One region of the Massilimicrobiota sp. An80 genome, then DNA from elsewhere that is predicted to be linked to it. Evidence: a T-box and tRNA genes for the amino acid it is inferred to sense, from the RefSeq annotation. Region 1 holds a T-box; the other holds one or more tRNA genes.
The links. A T-box is a leader RNA that pairs with one kind of tRNA and senses whether it is charged. The one in region 1 lies ahead of trpS (tryptophan--tRNA ligase), so its partner is inferred to be a tRNA-Trp.

Region 1 (7,904 bases):
TTTGATTAAGGCGTGTCAATAAAACGGATTCCTCTGTTTCACATAGAAAAACATAAAATTGATCTGCTGTATCTCGGCAAAAAAATTCTCCATCATGTAGATTGTTTTCAATCACTTTCTTTTCATGACATAACAACTGATCTCCCAAATCATGACCAAAAATTTCATTAAAAAACTTAAATTGATGAATATTTAAAACAGCCACACTACAACACTTATTATCCATAAAGTATCGTTCACCCAAAGTCATGAAATAAGAAAAATTATATGCTCCTGTTAAATGATCAAAATAAGCGACTTTCTGTAACTCACGATTGTTTTTTAAAATAATACGATAACCATAAATCAACAATCCTACAACTAACAATATGATACTTAAAAATATCAAACCTACCATTCTCATATTCCTATCAGCAAACAAGTGAGAATTTTCCAACATATTAACACATAAAAGGTTCCAATCTTTTAATCCAATAGGTTTTAATAGAGCATGATATTGTGCATTTTCATATTCAAATGAAAATGTTATATCTTGATGATCTTTTAAATGTTCTTTCATTTACTGATAATCTTGTTTTTGCAAAAAAGGTTGTTGAAATATTGAAGTCTGATGAAAAATATCATATTGAGAGTTGACTAAAACTTGACCAGATTCATCAACAAGATAAGCATATGTATCCCCACCTAAAATACCACTTCCTTGCCCAGCATCCATCAGCAATTCTACTGTTTGTGTAGCGATTAAAGCTCCCACAATCTGTTTGTTTTGATAAACTGGGATTCCATAAGCATAAATCATTTCATGAGTTAATTGACTTTGAAAAATATCAGATACAGTACGTTGATCAGCCAAAGCATCATAAACAACACTTTGAATTTCTTCTTGAAAATCTGTTAGAGGCTTATTGACCAATATCTCTTGATTTAAATTGGCAACAACTCCCCTTTCATCCAAATCAAAATACATCATCGTTATAAAATCATTTTGTTCATTAGTTTCTTCTAAAACCTGTGGAAATTCTTGATTGTTTGTTATATTTTCCAGCTGTAAAACACTAGCAAAAGAATCTAAAAATTGAAAATCATTATCTATTTGTTTTTGTATTATATGAATGTATTTATCAACAGTATTATCAACTTGGTCAATCATATTATTTCTGACAATATGATTTAAATAAATACGCAAAAAAATACTCATAGTCAAAAGCAGCACTACAATAACAGAAGAAATTATGATCATTTTTTTCATTTTTTCTCAAGTTCCCCTTTTATCATCATTTTTTCCTCCATTGTTTCTCATTTCTCCATGATATTATATCACTTTCTTGACAACTATAAAACATTCTCTCACAAAATAAAAATCGCCTCTATCTCAGTATAGAAACGACTCATTATCTTTTATTCACAACCATCATCACATTTATGGTCCTGATAATATTGTTCCTTAATATCAGTAAATTGTGGACAGAAGTCACTATTATTACATTCTTGTAAACGACGCAGTTCACGAGGAATAAAAGCACGAATTTCTTCAGCATTATAACCGACCTGAAAACGTCTTTCATCAATAATAATAGGTCTTTTTAAAATAGATGGATTTTCTTGAATAAAATGAATTAATTCATTAATAGACATATCATCTAAATCTATTTTATTTTCTTTAATAATCTTTGATCTTTTAGAAATAATGTCATCTGTTCCATTTTCACTTCTTTCTAAAAGTTCTTTTAACTCAGTTTCACGTAATAATGTAGAAAAAATATTTTTTTCAACATAAGGAATCTGATGTTCTTTCAGCCATGCTTTGACTTTTCTACATGAAGCACAACTTGGTGCTGTATAAATTCTAATCATTACATCATCTCCTCTTGTTTACTCATTATACATCATTTTCAACAATTATGAAATTATTTTTTATGATTCTATTGATTTTACATCTTTGTCGTTCTATAATGACTTTACAGCAATGAAAGAATGGAGTAGTTATCTATTCATGTTAAGAAAGCTTGTGGGTGATGCAAACAAGCCATGAACGATAATGAATTGGGATTCTGGAGCTAAAAATGGCATGAGTCATTTTTCGTGAGTCGCGTTAAGACAAGAGTGCATATCGATGATATGAATAAAGGTGGTACCGCGTATTTATACGTCCTTTTTTAAGGACGTTTTTTATTTTAAAGGAGGTCGTTATGATGAAAAGAATGTTAAGTGGAATTAAACCAACTGGTCGTGTGACTTTAGGTAATTATATTGGAGCTATCAAACCTTTTGTTTCTTATCAGGATGAATATGAAATGTTTATTTTTATTGCTAATCTTCATTCTATGACTATTTATCAAAAGCCTGCAGATTTACGTAAAAATACAAAAGATTTAATTGCATTGTATATTGCTGCTGGATTAGATCCTGAAAAAGTGACTTTATTTTTACAGTCTGATGTTTTAGAACATGCTCAACTTGGTTGGTATTTAGGATGTATGGTGTCTATGGGAGAACTTTCACGTATGACACAATACAAAGATAAGAAAGCCAAAAACGAAGTCATTGGTGCTGGTATATTTAATTATCCTTCATTAATGAATGCGGATATTTTAATGTATGATCCTGATTTTGTACCGGTTGGTGAAGATCAGAAACAACACGTAGAATTATGTCGTGATATTGCCGAAAGATTTAATTCACGTTATAGCGAAACTTTCAAAATTCCAGAACCATTAGTGACTAAAGTAGGTGGACGTATCATGGATTTACAAAATCCTACAAAGAAGATGTCCAAATCCGATGAACTAGGAAAAGGAACCATTTATATCTTAGACGATATCAATATTTCTAAAAAGAAAATCAAATCTGCCGTGACGGATAGCGATGGTCATATTCATTATGATCCCGAAAATAAACCAGGTATTTCTAATTTGTTGGAAATTTATTCAATATTAGCAAATCGTCCTATTGAAGATCTTGAAAAACAATATGATGGTAAAGGATATGGAGAATTTAAAAATGATTTAGCTGAAGTTTTAGGAGAAGAACTTGAGAAGATACAAAATCGTTATCATGAAATTATGAGTGGTTCTTATTTAGATGACATTTTAGAAGAAGGTGCCAAGAAAGCACGCATCATCGCAAGAAAGAAACTAGCCAAAGTGGAAAGAAAAATTGGAATTACAATTAAAAAGAAATAAAACAGAAAGCAAACTTCTTATGGATATGAAGTTTGCTTTTTAACCTTTTTGAACCAATTCTTTATACAATAATTCATGCAAGGATGTATATCCTTTTTCAATCTTATGTTTTAAAGCCAAATATTTTTCACTGGGATTTTCTCCCTCAATATGAAATTGTTGGCATATTTCCAAGAAGACATCATAACGGACCACAAAAATCTCATCAATAACTTCTTCTAGACACATTTTCTTTAAACGCTCATTTCTTGTTAAACCAAATTCTTTATCATAAGCTTCATCTTTGATCTGATATTGAAAAAAAGTCATCGGTTCTTGTTTTAATATGTCATTAATCTGTTGTCTTTGTTGCCAAGAAAAAGTTCCTCTACGTACAATTGTATGATTTTTAATATCCACAACAAAGCAATAATGACCATCACCAACAATAAAAATACCATCTGTTCCTCTGAATTGATAAAATTTCGCATATAAAAAATCATGTAACTGTTTTGTTGAAACATGATAAAGAGGTGCATTTTCTATTTCTTCATAAGAATCATCGTCCTGCCACTCATATGGTTCTAATAATTCTTCATCATCATAAACAAAATTCACTAACAAAATATTCAACCCCCTGTAATGTATCATATGTTTATTATACCTAAAAAGACCATTCTATAATCATCATAAAAAGAAAAAGACTCACTGTTGCAGTAAGTCTAAAATGGGTATGTCAATATATGTTGTTTCATTTATTTGTCATGCTTTATTGCTTTGGCATGATTTCTCCAACCATGAAATCAATCGTTAATGTTGTATGATTCAATGAATATTTTATTTTACGTAAAACTCTATTCATAACACTTTTGGCATCGTCATTATGGCATGCAGGCAAAAGAACAACAAACTGATTCACATTTAACCTGCATACAACATCACCAATACGAAGTCCTCTGAGTAAAGCATCCTGTACTTTTGTCATCATTCTTTCAATAGCTTTTTGGGAATGTTGATCCTCAATCTGTGAATGATCAAGAATTGTGATTAAACATAACTGAGAACATATACCCAATCTTCCCATCATTCTTGATTGCATAGTATATATTTCTCTAAATGTTCCATACTCACAAAGAAAAGCCCCATAAGCTTCATCACGTGAAAGCTCCTGTTGAATTTCCATAATATCTAAATCTTCATCATGACTTTCTTTTTTAATCATCTCATATAATTTCAGCATTGACTCAGATGGCTTAACACCTAAAGTCTGATACAATAAATCAGTTGTTGCTTTATATATCTCTTTTGCTTTTTTATACTGCTGTTGAAAATATAAAGAACGAATCCAGATTTCATAAATAGACTCTTCTAAATTATCAATCTCAATAGCACGCTTAGCTATTATTTCCATCTTCTCATAATCCTGTTTATCTTCCAACAGCTTTGCATACTCAACAACCTTATCCATATAAAGTGAATGATAATAAACACGTTTAGATAAAGTATTATGATCTTCTTTAATTTCTACCAAATACTTCCCTGTATATTCATTAAGAAACTTTTCAAAATATTCTGGTTTTGAAGAATCTCTTAAATATTTTTCATACTTTTCAAATTCAACTGTATCTATTCTTAAATGATACGCCGGATTAATCGCATACGATCCTTTTCCAGTGATAATAAAATCTGTAAATCCAAACTCTTTTTTTAATAAGGCTCTTAATCTATATATTAAATTTTTTAATGCTCCTATAGGATTATCAACATCATCTAAATACCATAACATTTCAATCAGTTCATTAGAAGGCACTGTTCGCTGATAATGAGATAGGAGATAAGCAAATAATTTCACAAGTTTTTCAGATTTCATCGTGTCACTATCAATTGTACAATTATGATATGAAAACGAAAATTTACGAAACATTGTTATATTAACATAATCGTTCATTGACATATAACCCCGCTCCCTATATAATCTGTGTTTTCATTTTTATTTTAATAGTTTTCTTTAAATTTGACAAGAATTTTAGAATATAATAACACAATTCAAAAAAGCGCTTACACATTTGACAAAGTTGATGTCTTTTTTTGTTATTTTTTCTATGAAATATTCAAAAAAATAATCACTTTTACATATAATCAAAGATCAATAAATATATAGTTTTATACAAAAAAGCCAACTCAATGAGTTGACTTTGCTTCACATGAAATTAAGCTTTACCAATGCATCCGAATAATTCCATTTTTTCTTTAACACAAGTTTTAATAGCTTCAGCACCTGGAGCTAATAATTTACGAGGATCGAATCCTTTACCTTCTAAATCTTTACCAGCTTCAATATATTTACGAGTAGCTTCTTGGAAATATAATTGACATTCAGTATTAACGTTGATTTTAGAAACTCCTAATGTGATAGCTTTTTTAATCATATCAGCAGGAATTCCTGTACCACCATGTAATACTAATGGTAAAGTTCCTGTTTCTTGTTGAATAGCATCTAATGCATCAAAATCTAAACCTTCCCAGTTAGCAGGATATTTACCATGAATGTTTCCAATACCTGCTGCTAAGAAATCTACACCTAAATCAGCAATCATTTTACATTCTTTAGGGTCTGCAACTTCACCTTTACCGATAACTCCGTCTTCTTCTCCACCAATTGAACCAACTTCTGCTTCAACTGATACACCTTTTGAATGACATAAAGCTACGATTTCTTTTGTTTTTTCAATGTTTTCTTCGATTCCATAATGAGAACCATCAAACATAATTGAAGAGAAACCAGCTTCTAATGCAGCTTTAGCTCCTTCATAACTACCATGATCTAAGTGTAAAGCAACTGGTACAGTAATATTTAAAGATTCAACCATTGCTTTCACCATTGCAGAAACTGTTTTATATCCAGTCATGTATTTAGCAGCTCCTTCAGAAACTCCTAAAATAACTGGTGCTTTTAATTCTTCCGCAGTTAATAAAATTGATTTAGTCCATTCTAAGTTGTTGATATTAAATTGACCAACAGCATAGTGACCTGCTTTTGCTTTATCAAGCATTTCTTTAGCTGAAACTAATCCCATAATTCAAATCTCCTTTACATTTTTTTTACACATATATCATACACTGATTTTATGAAAATTTCCATAAATATTCTCTTTTTTATCATTCTTTTATTGCTTTTTCTAATTGTTCTAAAGCTTGTTTTAATGTTGAACGTGGACAAGCGACATTAAATCTTTCAAATCCTTCTCCACCTGTTCCAAAAATATAACCTTCATCCAGCCATAAATGTGCTTTTTCCAACATAAATGTTTCTAATTCATCTTTATTCATACCTAAGCTTCGCATATCTACCCAGACCAGATACAATCCCTGTGGATCAATCACCTTAATTTCTGGTAGTCTTTCAGCAAAGAATTCTTTCATATAAGCTATATTTCCAGATAAATAATCTACCAATTCATCAACCCACTGAGCTCCATATGTATAAGCTGCTTCACAGGCTTCTAATCCAAAAATATTAGGATCACTCATACCTGAAGCATTTTTTTCTTTTTGAAATTTTTCTCGTAGATCTTCATTTTTAATAATAATATTAGATGTCTGTAAAGCCGCCAAGTTAAATGTTTTAGATGGCGCTGTACAGATAATGCTGAATTCACCAAATGATGGATCTACATTATAGAAAGGAACATGTTCATTTCCCTCATAAATAAAGTCCATATGAATTTCATCACTAATCACATAAACATGATGTTTCTGACAAATTTTACCTATCTGATACAATTCATCACGTGTCCAAACTTTACCAATGGGATTATGTGGATTACATAAGATAAACATCTTGACATCATGATCAACGATCTGTTTTTCAAACACTTCAAAATCACATTCATAATGATCATCCTGAAATACAAGTGGGCATTCTACAACCATTCTTTCATTTAAATGGATAGATGCATCAAAAGGATAATAAACAGGTTTCATTACCATAATGGCATCACCTTTTTGTGTATAGGCTCTTACCGCTAATTTTAAAGCACCTACAACACCTGAAGTTGTGACAATCCATTCTTTTTGAATATCAAAATGATGGCGTGTCTTCATCCAGTTAATGACAGACTGATAATAACTTTCAGTTGGTGTAGCATATCCAAAAACGCCATGACTGGCACGCTTAACCAAAGCTTCTTTGACTTCTGGAAGAGTTTCAAAGTCCATATCTGCTACCCACATTGGAATCATATGTGAATCTTGCATTTTTTCACCATCATATTTCACACTGTTTGTTCCTTTTCTTTCAATCACTTTATCAAAATCATACATCTTCTCTTAATACCTCTTTTCCTTCAAATTCTGCTTTTGAAAAATGAAATAATGCTATTCCTAATGCCATTGACAAATTTAATGAATCAATTTCCTCATGATGAGGAATAAAAACACTTTGACCATAATTTAAATATGTATCATCCAAACCATGACTTTCATTACCAAAAACCAAACTATGATATTGATGAGAATGAACCTGATGAATATTTTTAGCCCCTTTCAACATAAAAGGATAGAACTCATGATTAGAAAATGCATGATAATATTCTTCAAATGAGTCATAGTAAGCAACATTCAAATGAAAGATGGCTCCCATTGATGCTCTAATGACTTTAGGATCAAAAATATCAACAGCTGGTTTAATAATAGCTAAGTTTTTATATCCAAATCCTAACATTGTACGCATAATTGTTCCCA
Region 2 (7,904 bases), on a different contig from region 1:
TTTATTGCATCTTGTAGAAAAGAAAAAAACATGACTCAAAAAGAATTGGCTGAATTAATTGGTGTTACAGATAAATCAATATCCAAATGGGAAAGAGCATCAATTTACCAGATAGCTCATTGATTATTCCTTTATGCCAATGCTTAGATATAGAAATACAAGAATTATTGTTGGGAGAATATTGTGAGAAAAAAGATTTATTGAATGAATCTAATGAATTAATTATTGATTTAATGAAAGATAAAATCACTGATCAGGAAGCTTTTATGACATATAAATTTATTCTCTTTTTTATCGTGATTCTACCATTGTTCTTCATTGTTATAGTTAGTCTATTCCCATATTTAGAAGGATTTATATCTTTTGGTGTTATTTGGGCACCATTTACTCTTATCTTTGGTTTGATTAAAATGATTGAAGGAATTATAAAACATAAAAGTTATTTTGGATACTTTGTTATAACATCAATGAGTTTATTTACAATTATCATCTACTTCCAAACACTTGCACTGCTTTAAAAATTCTATTTCATGAAAATATAGATAATAATAAACCCATATATATCCAATAACTAAAAAATCAAATGAATGAGCCAAAAAATATTTGGCATATGATTTTATACAAATATTCAAGAAATTAAATCTCAATGACAGCATAAAATCATTCTTATGGATTACTGAATTTCAATACAGACCATAAAAGTAATAGTCATTTTCAAATGATAACCACGTTTAAAAGTATGGAAGCTCTCTTATTGTTATACTATTTTTAAGGTTCCATTTTATGAATACGTGGTTTTTATATACCCATTTTTTTATTATGTTAGCTATTTTCTACCATTTTTTATAAATTCTATTATTTCATTTTCTGTGTCAAATTGATCATAATCTCCTATATGCTTATTTTGATAATGATATACAATTCCCTTTTTACAATTTTCTTCCAAATGCTTTTTTAAATCTTCTTCTCCATATCTTTGAATATATTGACAAAATGTTCTTATCCTTAGTTTATGTAAAATACTATCTTCACACGGAAAATCTGGACATTCAAAACAATACTTATAATTTTTAGATGTACAGCATTGATAGTTTTTACAAGCTTCCTTTTCAGGACAGCCTCCCTTTTTGCAGCCAATACAATGTGGATTATCCTGACAATAATCACAAGCTAATCCACAATAGCCAAATCCTTTAGAACTCATAAGAATCACTTCCATTTCATTTATAAAAATATCATAACACATTTTTAAATATCTTGTTCATTGTCACACAAATGAAAAGAGTATTAATTTTTATAGAAAAAAATCTTGACAGTATTGCTAGCATATAGTTTTAAGTAAAATTGGAAAGGAAGAAAAAACTATGACAACACATGAAGTCGAAGAAATGTTAGGTATTACAAAACAATCATTAATCTATTATGAAAAAGAAAGTCTTATTCATCCAAAAAGAAATGAAAATAATTATAGAAATTACATGCAAAAAGATATTAATATTTTAAAAACAATTTTATTATTACGTTCTATGGAAGTATCCATAGATGATATTAAACTTATTTTCAACAACAAACTCTCTATAAGAGAAGCACTAGAATCAAAAAAAAGAATTTATTTCTAACTCTAAAAAGAAGTTAGAAGACATAGACAAAAAAATAAATGATTATATTAAAAGAAGAAGAGTGAAAGTGTCATTTGATAATCAAACTCTTGATCAATGGAAAGGTTATGATACTCTCTATCTTAATGATGATCATATAAAATATAATGAAGTGATTGTCCCTTTATCTCAAATACAACAAATAAACATTTCCATGTATAGTTCTATGTCAGTAGGTCATGCAGGTGTTGGCGCATATGGAATAGGCGGAGTTTTCTTTCAGTATTTTATTGATTTAGATATTGTGACATTAAATGATACATATTCATATTCTATTTTAAATAATAAACTTGTCGTTGATATGTTTGATTATATTCTAAAAAATAACATTACAGTCTATGATCCACTTCACCTTATTGAACTTTATCATGAAAAACATGATCCTGTTGCTTTAAATAATTATATTAATAATCATTTTAAAGATTGGGCAAAAAAATATCATTTAGATAATCCTAGAGATAACTTTGCATATTACAGTGAAGTCTATCAAAATAAAGAAAAAAATGAGAAAAAAGATATCTTTGGTTTAAAGATATTAAAAAAGGCATTAAAAAAGAAATACTAAATAGAAAACAATCACCTTTATATGAGTGATTGTTTTTTTATCAAAGTCATTTTATTTATAAATAATGATTTACAACTTTGTTAAGAGACCCAAAAAATATGAGGATGTTTTTATTTTTGATTTCATATATCAAGACTTTTATTCTAACGAGATATGTCTTTTTGTCTTTTCTTCAGGATGAATATTATTTCTTCTTTTCCCTACCATATCTAAAACTTTCAATCTAAAGACTGTTGTCGCTTTCATAAGATTTGTATTAAATTGAAATTCTTCATTATGATAATGTTTCATTAATATTTTTAATGCTTCAAATTTATCCTCATCTTCTACAAATTCAATTTCTCCATGACCAATTACACTTGCATATCCCATTGTACATGACATTCTTTCATCATAAAGAATAATATTATGTTCACAATCCATTTCAAAAGTAGCCTTATTGTTTTGTTTAATCAAGTCTAATTTTTTTCCTTGATTAGCACAATGAAAATACAAATACAATTGATCATCTTCTTTATCTACACCAAAATTCAATGGGACGATATAAGGATAATCTTCATCAAATAATGCCAAACGACACACATCACACTTATTGATAATATTCATGATTTCATTAAAATCTGTTATTTCTCGATCTTTTCTTCTCATAATACTTCTCCATTTGACTTAATAACTTCTTTACAGCGATAATAAAACTCAATTTCTACATAATCTAAATAATAGTTTCTCAGGATACACTCTATGCTTTAACCATCATTACATCAGCAATACTTAACCCTTTTGACGTTTCCACAATAACATATTTAAACTGATATGCATCTAAGGTCCCACCCCATAAAAATTCTTTCTTAAAACCATGTATAATTTCTCCTTTTCATAAAACTGTTGACATATTTATCATACATTGTTTTTATAATTATACAATACACAGAAATGATTATGGAATATTGCTACAAAATTGATAATCAAATCCTTTTAAAAATGTTACATTGTAACAAAAAAAGCAGTCAGAGCTGCTTATAATCTGTTTGATTACACCTTCTTATCAAATAGCGACCCATAAAGCTGATCCACTTCTTTAGCCTGTTGTAAATTGTCTGAAATGATAATACTGTATATCAGATCAAAAATATACTTTAAAGAAATATAAAAGACCATATCCTTTAAGCTTTCAAATTCATCATGAACCATACCATGTAACAAAATAGCCTGTTTTTTTGAAAGAGGATTTTCTTTATGACTTGTAATGATAATAAAAGGAATTTTTCTTTTGATCAAAATATCAGCAATATTTAAAAGATGTTCATTTTTGCCATTTTTACTTATCATAAAGACTGTATGATGAGAATCCACATTCAAACTCAGCCATAACTGTTTATCCCTATTTTGGTAAACCGTTGTTATTTTTCCTGTACTCAACAATAAATGACTAGCATATTCACCAATGCAGGCATTTGTATCATTAGCAATAATATCAATATATTGATTCTGCGAAATATGGAACATAACTTCTTTTAAAGTATCTACTGAAAGCATATGCTTTGTCTGATTCATAATACCCACTTCAATTTCAGACAATTTCTCCTTAATTGAAAATAAGCTTTCATGAGATAAAATTTCCATATCTTTCAAGTAATATTGATTTAAAAAAGAATGAATATGAATTTTAAAATCATTATAACTTACAAAACCAAGTTTTTTTACGAATCTTACAACAGCTGTTGCACTGGTGTATGTATTTTTAGCAAGTTGATGCGTAGACAGATGAATCACTTCATCACTATGATCAATAATATATTGAGCTAAATATAAATCATTATCATTCAATTTATAATCTTGTGCTATTTTTTCTAAAATCAGACTCATAAAGCATCACTTTCCTCTTCTATTTTCAATTTATTGTTTATAAAACTCATGTTTATGATACATTGATTATTTCATGAAAATAACTATTTCTATATTTTATAAAAATATTATACCATACTTTTTAATTTCTCGTTTATTTCCTGTTAAAGTAAATACTTCTATTTGAGAAATTTGAGAAATGATATTGCAAGTCAATTAAAAAACATGAAATCTCTATAAATAATAACAAAATTATCAAATATTTTTTAACATTAATCATATATAGATTTCATTGAATAAAAAGCCACCCAATTACTATTTATCGCAATGAGATGACTTCTGTCGTAAATAATATATTTGAATAAGAAAAAAGAGCGATCAATCGCTCTAACTTACTGATGGCAGGGGCGGCAGGAATCGAACCCGCGTCCACGGTTTTGGAGACCGATGCTCTACCATTGAACCACGCCCCTATATGGTGACCTGTACGGGATTCGAACCCGTGAATGCATGCGTGAAAGGCATGTGAGTTAACCGTTTCTCCAACAGGCCAATTGATTTTGCTTTGTAATAATAACATATAAAATATAGAAAAGCAATAGAAAAAATAAAGAAATAGTGATATTATAGATAAGTATTGGAGGAAATAAAATGTTTGGTTTTGGAAAAAAAGTAGAAATTAAGAAAATAGATATTAATGAAGGATTTCGTCAATATGAAAAAAATCCTGATAAAATCACAATTATATGTTTAGATGAATTAAAAGACTATGATGAATTACATATTGCTGATGCAGAATGTTTTCCTTTTCGTTTATTAGATAGATTTGAAGAATCATATCCTAATAAAAACATGAAATATTATTTATATGCCATTAACAAGGCACTCAGTGAAAAAGCCTGTAAAAAACTATTAAAGAAAGATTATGATGTTTATGATCTAGGAAGTTTTTTAAATTATAGAGAAAGAGAAGAAGGATTTCAAGCGACAAGAAAAAATCGTAGAAGAAAAAGATAATAATGAAAATTCTTTATAAAAATATACTCATTCGTGATGCAAAAGAAAATGATGCAACAATTCTTACAAAATGGTGGAATGACGGAAAAATAATGGCTCATGCTGGATTCCCAGAAGGTATCAATACGACCGTTCAAAAAGTTAAGCACCAACTCCAAGAAGAAATAAAAAATCATAAGCATCGTCTTATTATCGAATATAAAGATTGCCCCATTGGGGAGGTGTGCTTTTTTCCTTGTCATGACGCAGTTGAAATTGGTATTAAAATATGTGAAATAAATATGCAAAATCAAGGTTTAGGTCATACCATACTCACATTATTCATTCATGAACTCTTTCAAAAAGGTGTACCCAAAATAGTTTTAAGTACAGATTTGAATAATCTTCGTGCGCAACATGTTTATGAAAAAATAGGTTTTCAAAAATATGATATTCAATATAATTATTGGAAAGATCCTCAAGGAGAAATGCATTCAGCTATTTTTTATGAACTGTTACCTCAAAATTTTATTCATCAACGAAAATAATTTTCAAAAAATAAGAGAACAGCTAAATCGCTATTCTCTTATTTTCATTTATTCATAAAAAAAGCCCTTGAAATAAGGGGCAGTTTTTATAACACTTTTTGTCCGTTGTAAGTTCCGCAATGTTTGCATACTCTATGAGATAATTTATATTCTCCACATTCTGGGCAAACAACGACACTTGGTACTGTTAACTTGTCATGTGTTCTTCTTTTGTTTCTTCTTGTTTTTGAAACTCTTCTTTGTGGTACTGCCATAGGTACACCTCCTTATTCCTTATCCTTAAAATAATCTTTAAGCTTCGCTAAACGAGGATCAATATAATCCTCATCATGTTTTTCATCCTCTTCACTTAATACTTTCCAGCCATGACCTTGAGTCTTTAAAGAAGCACCTTCCTTAACAACTCTCATTGGAACTTCCAGCATAATCTCCTGGAAAATGACAGGTGTTAAATCAACAATGTTTTTCTTAACTTCTATAACCTCTTCATCATCTTGTGGTTTATAAAAAGCAAAAATAACATTTGATTCAATATGGAAAGGATAATCCACATCTTCCAATGATATGGCACATGGTAAAATCATTTCTCCATCTATTTGGAAATCAACGTATAATTGATGATTTTTTGTGTCTAAACGTCCCTGTCCTTGAACATGAACATCCTTTAAACCATTAATTTGGGATAAATTATGGAACATTTCTGATGGAAAACTTAATTTTTCATCGAAATGAAAACAACCATCTTTTTGTTTAATAATCCATTGTAAATTCCATTTCAAAAAAATCACCCTTTACATCGCATAGCCCATTATATATAAAAGTAAGAAATATGTCAATCTAAATTTAAATATTTCATTGAATATTTCCACTCTTTTCAAGTAAAACTATGTTTATTTCCTAAACTATGTTAAACTATCCCTTGGAGGTGAAAGCCATGAGAATATTAGGATTAATTGTTGAATATAATCCTTTTCATAATGGACACATTTATCATATCCAAAAAGCAAAGTCTCTGGCACAATTTGATTATACAATTGCGATTATGTCGTCATCATTTGTACAAAGAGGTGAACCAGCTATTATTGATAAATGGAAACGCAGTCAGTTAGCAATCGAATTTGGTGTAGATTTAGTGATTGAATTACCTTTTGTTTATACTTGTCAGAGTGCTGACTATTTTGCAAAAGGAGCTATAGATTTATTAGCAGCTATAGGGGTCACTGATATATGTTTTGGTAGTGAAGATGGTCGTATTTCAACTTTTGTTGATATTGCTCAAGCCATTTTTCAACATCAAGATATCTATAATGAATATGTTCAAAAAGCTATGAAAAAAGGATTACGCTATGCTGATGCCTGCAATCAGGCACTTCAATACATTATGAATAAAGAAATTAAAACACCCAATGATTTATTAGGACTCAGTTATGTCAAAGAAATTATTTTCCATCAATATCCTATAACTTCTCATTGTTTTCCAAGAACAAATGCTTATCATGGATTAAATCTTCAAACCATTGCCAGTGCATCAGCTATCAGAAATGCTATAAGAAATAAGCAAGATTTTTCTCATTCCCTACCTCATGCCGATCTTTATCATCATTGTGATCTTTTTCAACTTGAAGATTTTTTTCCATATTTACAATATCAAATTTGTACATCCAGTTTACAGGAACTAAAAAGCTATCATATGGTCGATGAAGGTTTAGAAAATTTATTATATAAACATATCCAATCTTGTTCATCAATGGAAGAATTCATCAATCAGTTATCCTCTAAACGTTATACACGTCCACGTATTTCGCGTATGCTTATTCATATTTTAATGAAGAACACAAAAAATGATATTCATAATGCCATGCATGTCGATTATTTAAGAGTCTTAGCTATGAATCAAAAGGGAAGACAATATTTATCTACTATTAAAAAAACATGTCCTTATTCTTTAATTACCAACCTGCCAAAATATCATCACCCTGCTTTAGAAATAGAACTGAAAGCAACACGTTTACTTTCACTTTTATCTTCTCACCCACAAGCACTTATTCAAGAAGAATTTTCACATATTCCATTGATTCAATCATGAGGTTTATGATATAACAATTATCTGTGGGGTGAAAAAATGAACGATTTAGACATTTTACAACAAATCAATAAAATTGGACAATTGTTATTAAAACATGGTGCAGAAATATACCGTGTAGAAGAATCTTTAAAAAGAATGTGTGAAGGATTTGGCTTTACTGATATTGAAGTTTTCGCAATCCCATCATATTTTACTTTATCATTAAC

Region 2: it encodes a tRNA-Trp, which carries the amino acid that the T-box ahead of trpS (tryptophan--tRNA ligase) is inferred to sense. The anticodon was not compared.

Annotation. Positions count from the first base shown of each region.
Region 1 is NZ_NFHI01000002.1:18,435-26,338, forward strand. Features, by position in the region: gene B5G32_RS00790 (putative bifunctional diguanylate cyclase/phosphodiesterase) at 1-559, opposite strand, end outside; gene B5G32_RS00795 (cache domain-containing protein) at 560-1,249, opposite strand; gene spx (transcriptional regulator Spx) at 1,399-1,854, opposite strand; T-box leader at 1,958-2,157, shown strand; gene trpS (tryptophan--tRNA ligase) at 2,193-3,182, shown strand; gene B5G32_RS00810 (hypothetical protein) at 3,222-3,779, opposite strand; gene B5G32_RS00815 (AfsR/SARP family transcriptional regulator) at 3,931-5,115, opposite strand; gene fba (class II fructose-1,6-bisphosphate aldolase) at 5,372-6,238, opposite strand; gene B5G32_RS00825 (MalY/PatB family protein) at 6,321-7,484, opposite strand; gene B5G32_RS00830 (TrmH family RNA methyltransferase) at 7,477-7,904, opposite strand, start outside.
Region 2 is NZ_NFHI01000010.1:37,163-45,066, reverse strand. Features, by position in the region: gene B5G32_RS04490 (helix-turn-helix domain-containing protein) at 1-123, shown strand, start outside; gene B5G32_RS04485 (hypothetical protein) at 120-518, shown strand; gene B5G32_RS04480 (DUF3795 domain-containing protein) at 827-1,204, opposite strand; gene B5G32_RS04475 (MerR family transcriptional regulator) at 1,365-1,619, shown strand; gene B5G32_RS04470 (hypothetical protein) at 1,687-2,223, shown strand; gene B5G32_RS04465 (pyridoxamine 5'-phosphate oxidase family protein) at 2,362-2,871, opposite strand; gene B5G32_RS04460 (MurR/RpiR family transcriptional regulator) at 3,256-4,089, opposite strand; tRNA gene B5G32_RS04455 (tRNA-Trp) at 4,468-4,541, opposite strand; tRNA gene B5G32_RS04450 (tRNA-Glu) at 4,545-4,620, opposite strand; gene B5G32_RS04445 (hypothetical protein) at 4,720-5,085, shown strand; gene B5G32_RS04440 (GNAT family N-acetyltransferase) at 5,088-5,612, shown strand; gene rpmF (50S ribosomal protein L32) at 5,699-5,866, opposite strand; gene B5G32_RS04430 (YceD family protein) at 5,879-6,400, opposite strand; gene B5G32_RS04425 (nucleotidyltransferase) at 6,547-7,698, shown strand; gene B5G32_RS04420 (threonine/serine exporter family protein) at 7,735-7,904, shown strand, end outside.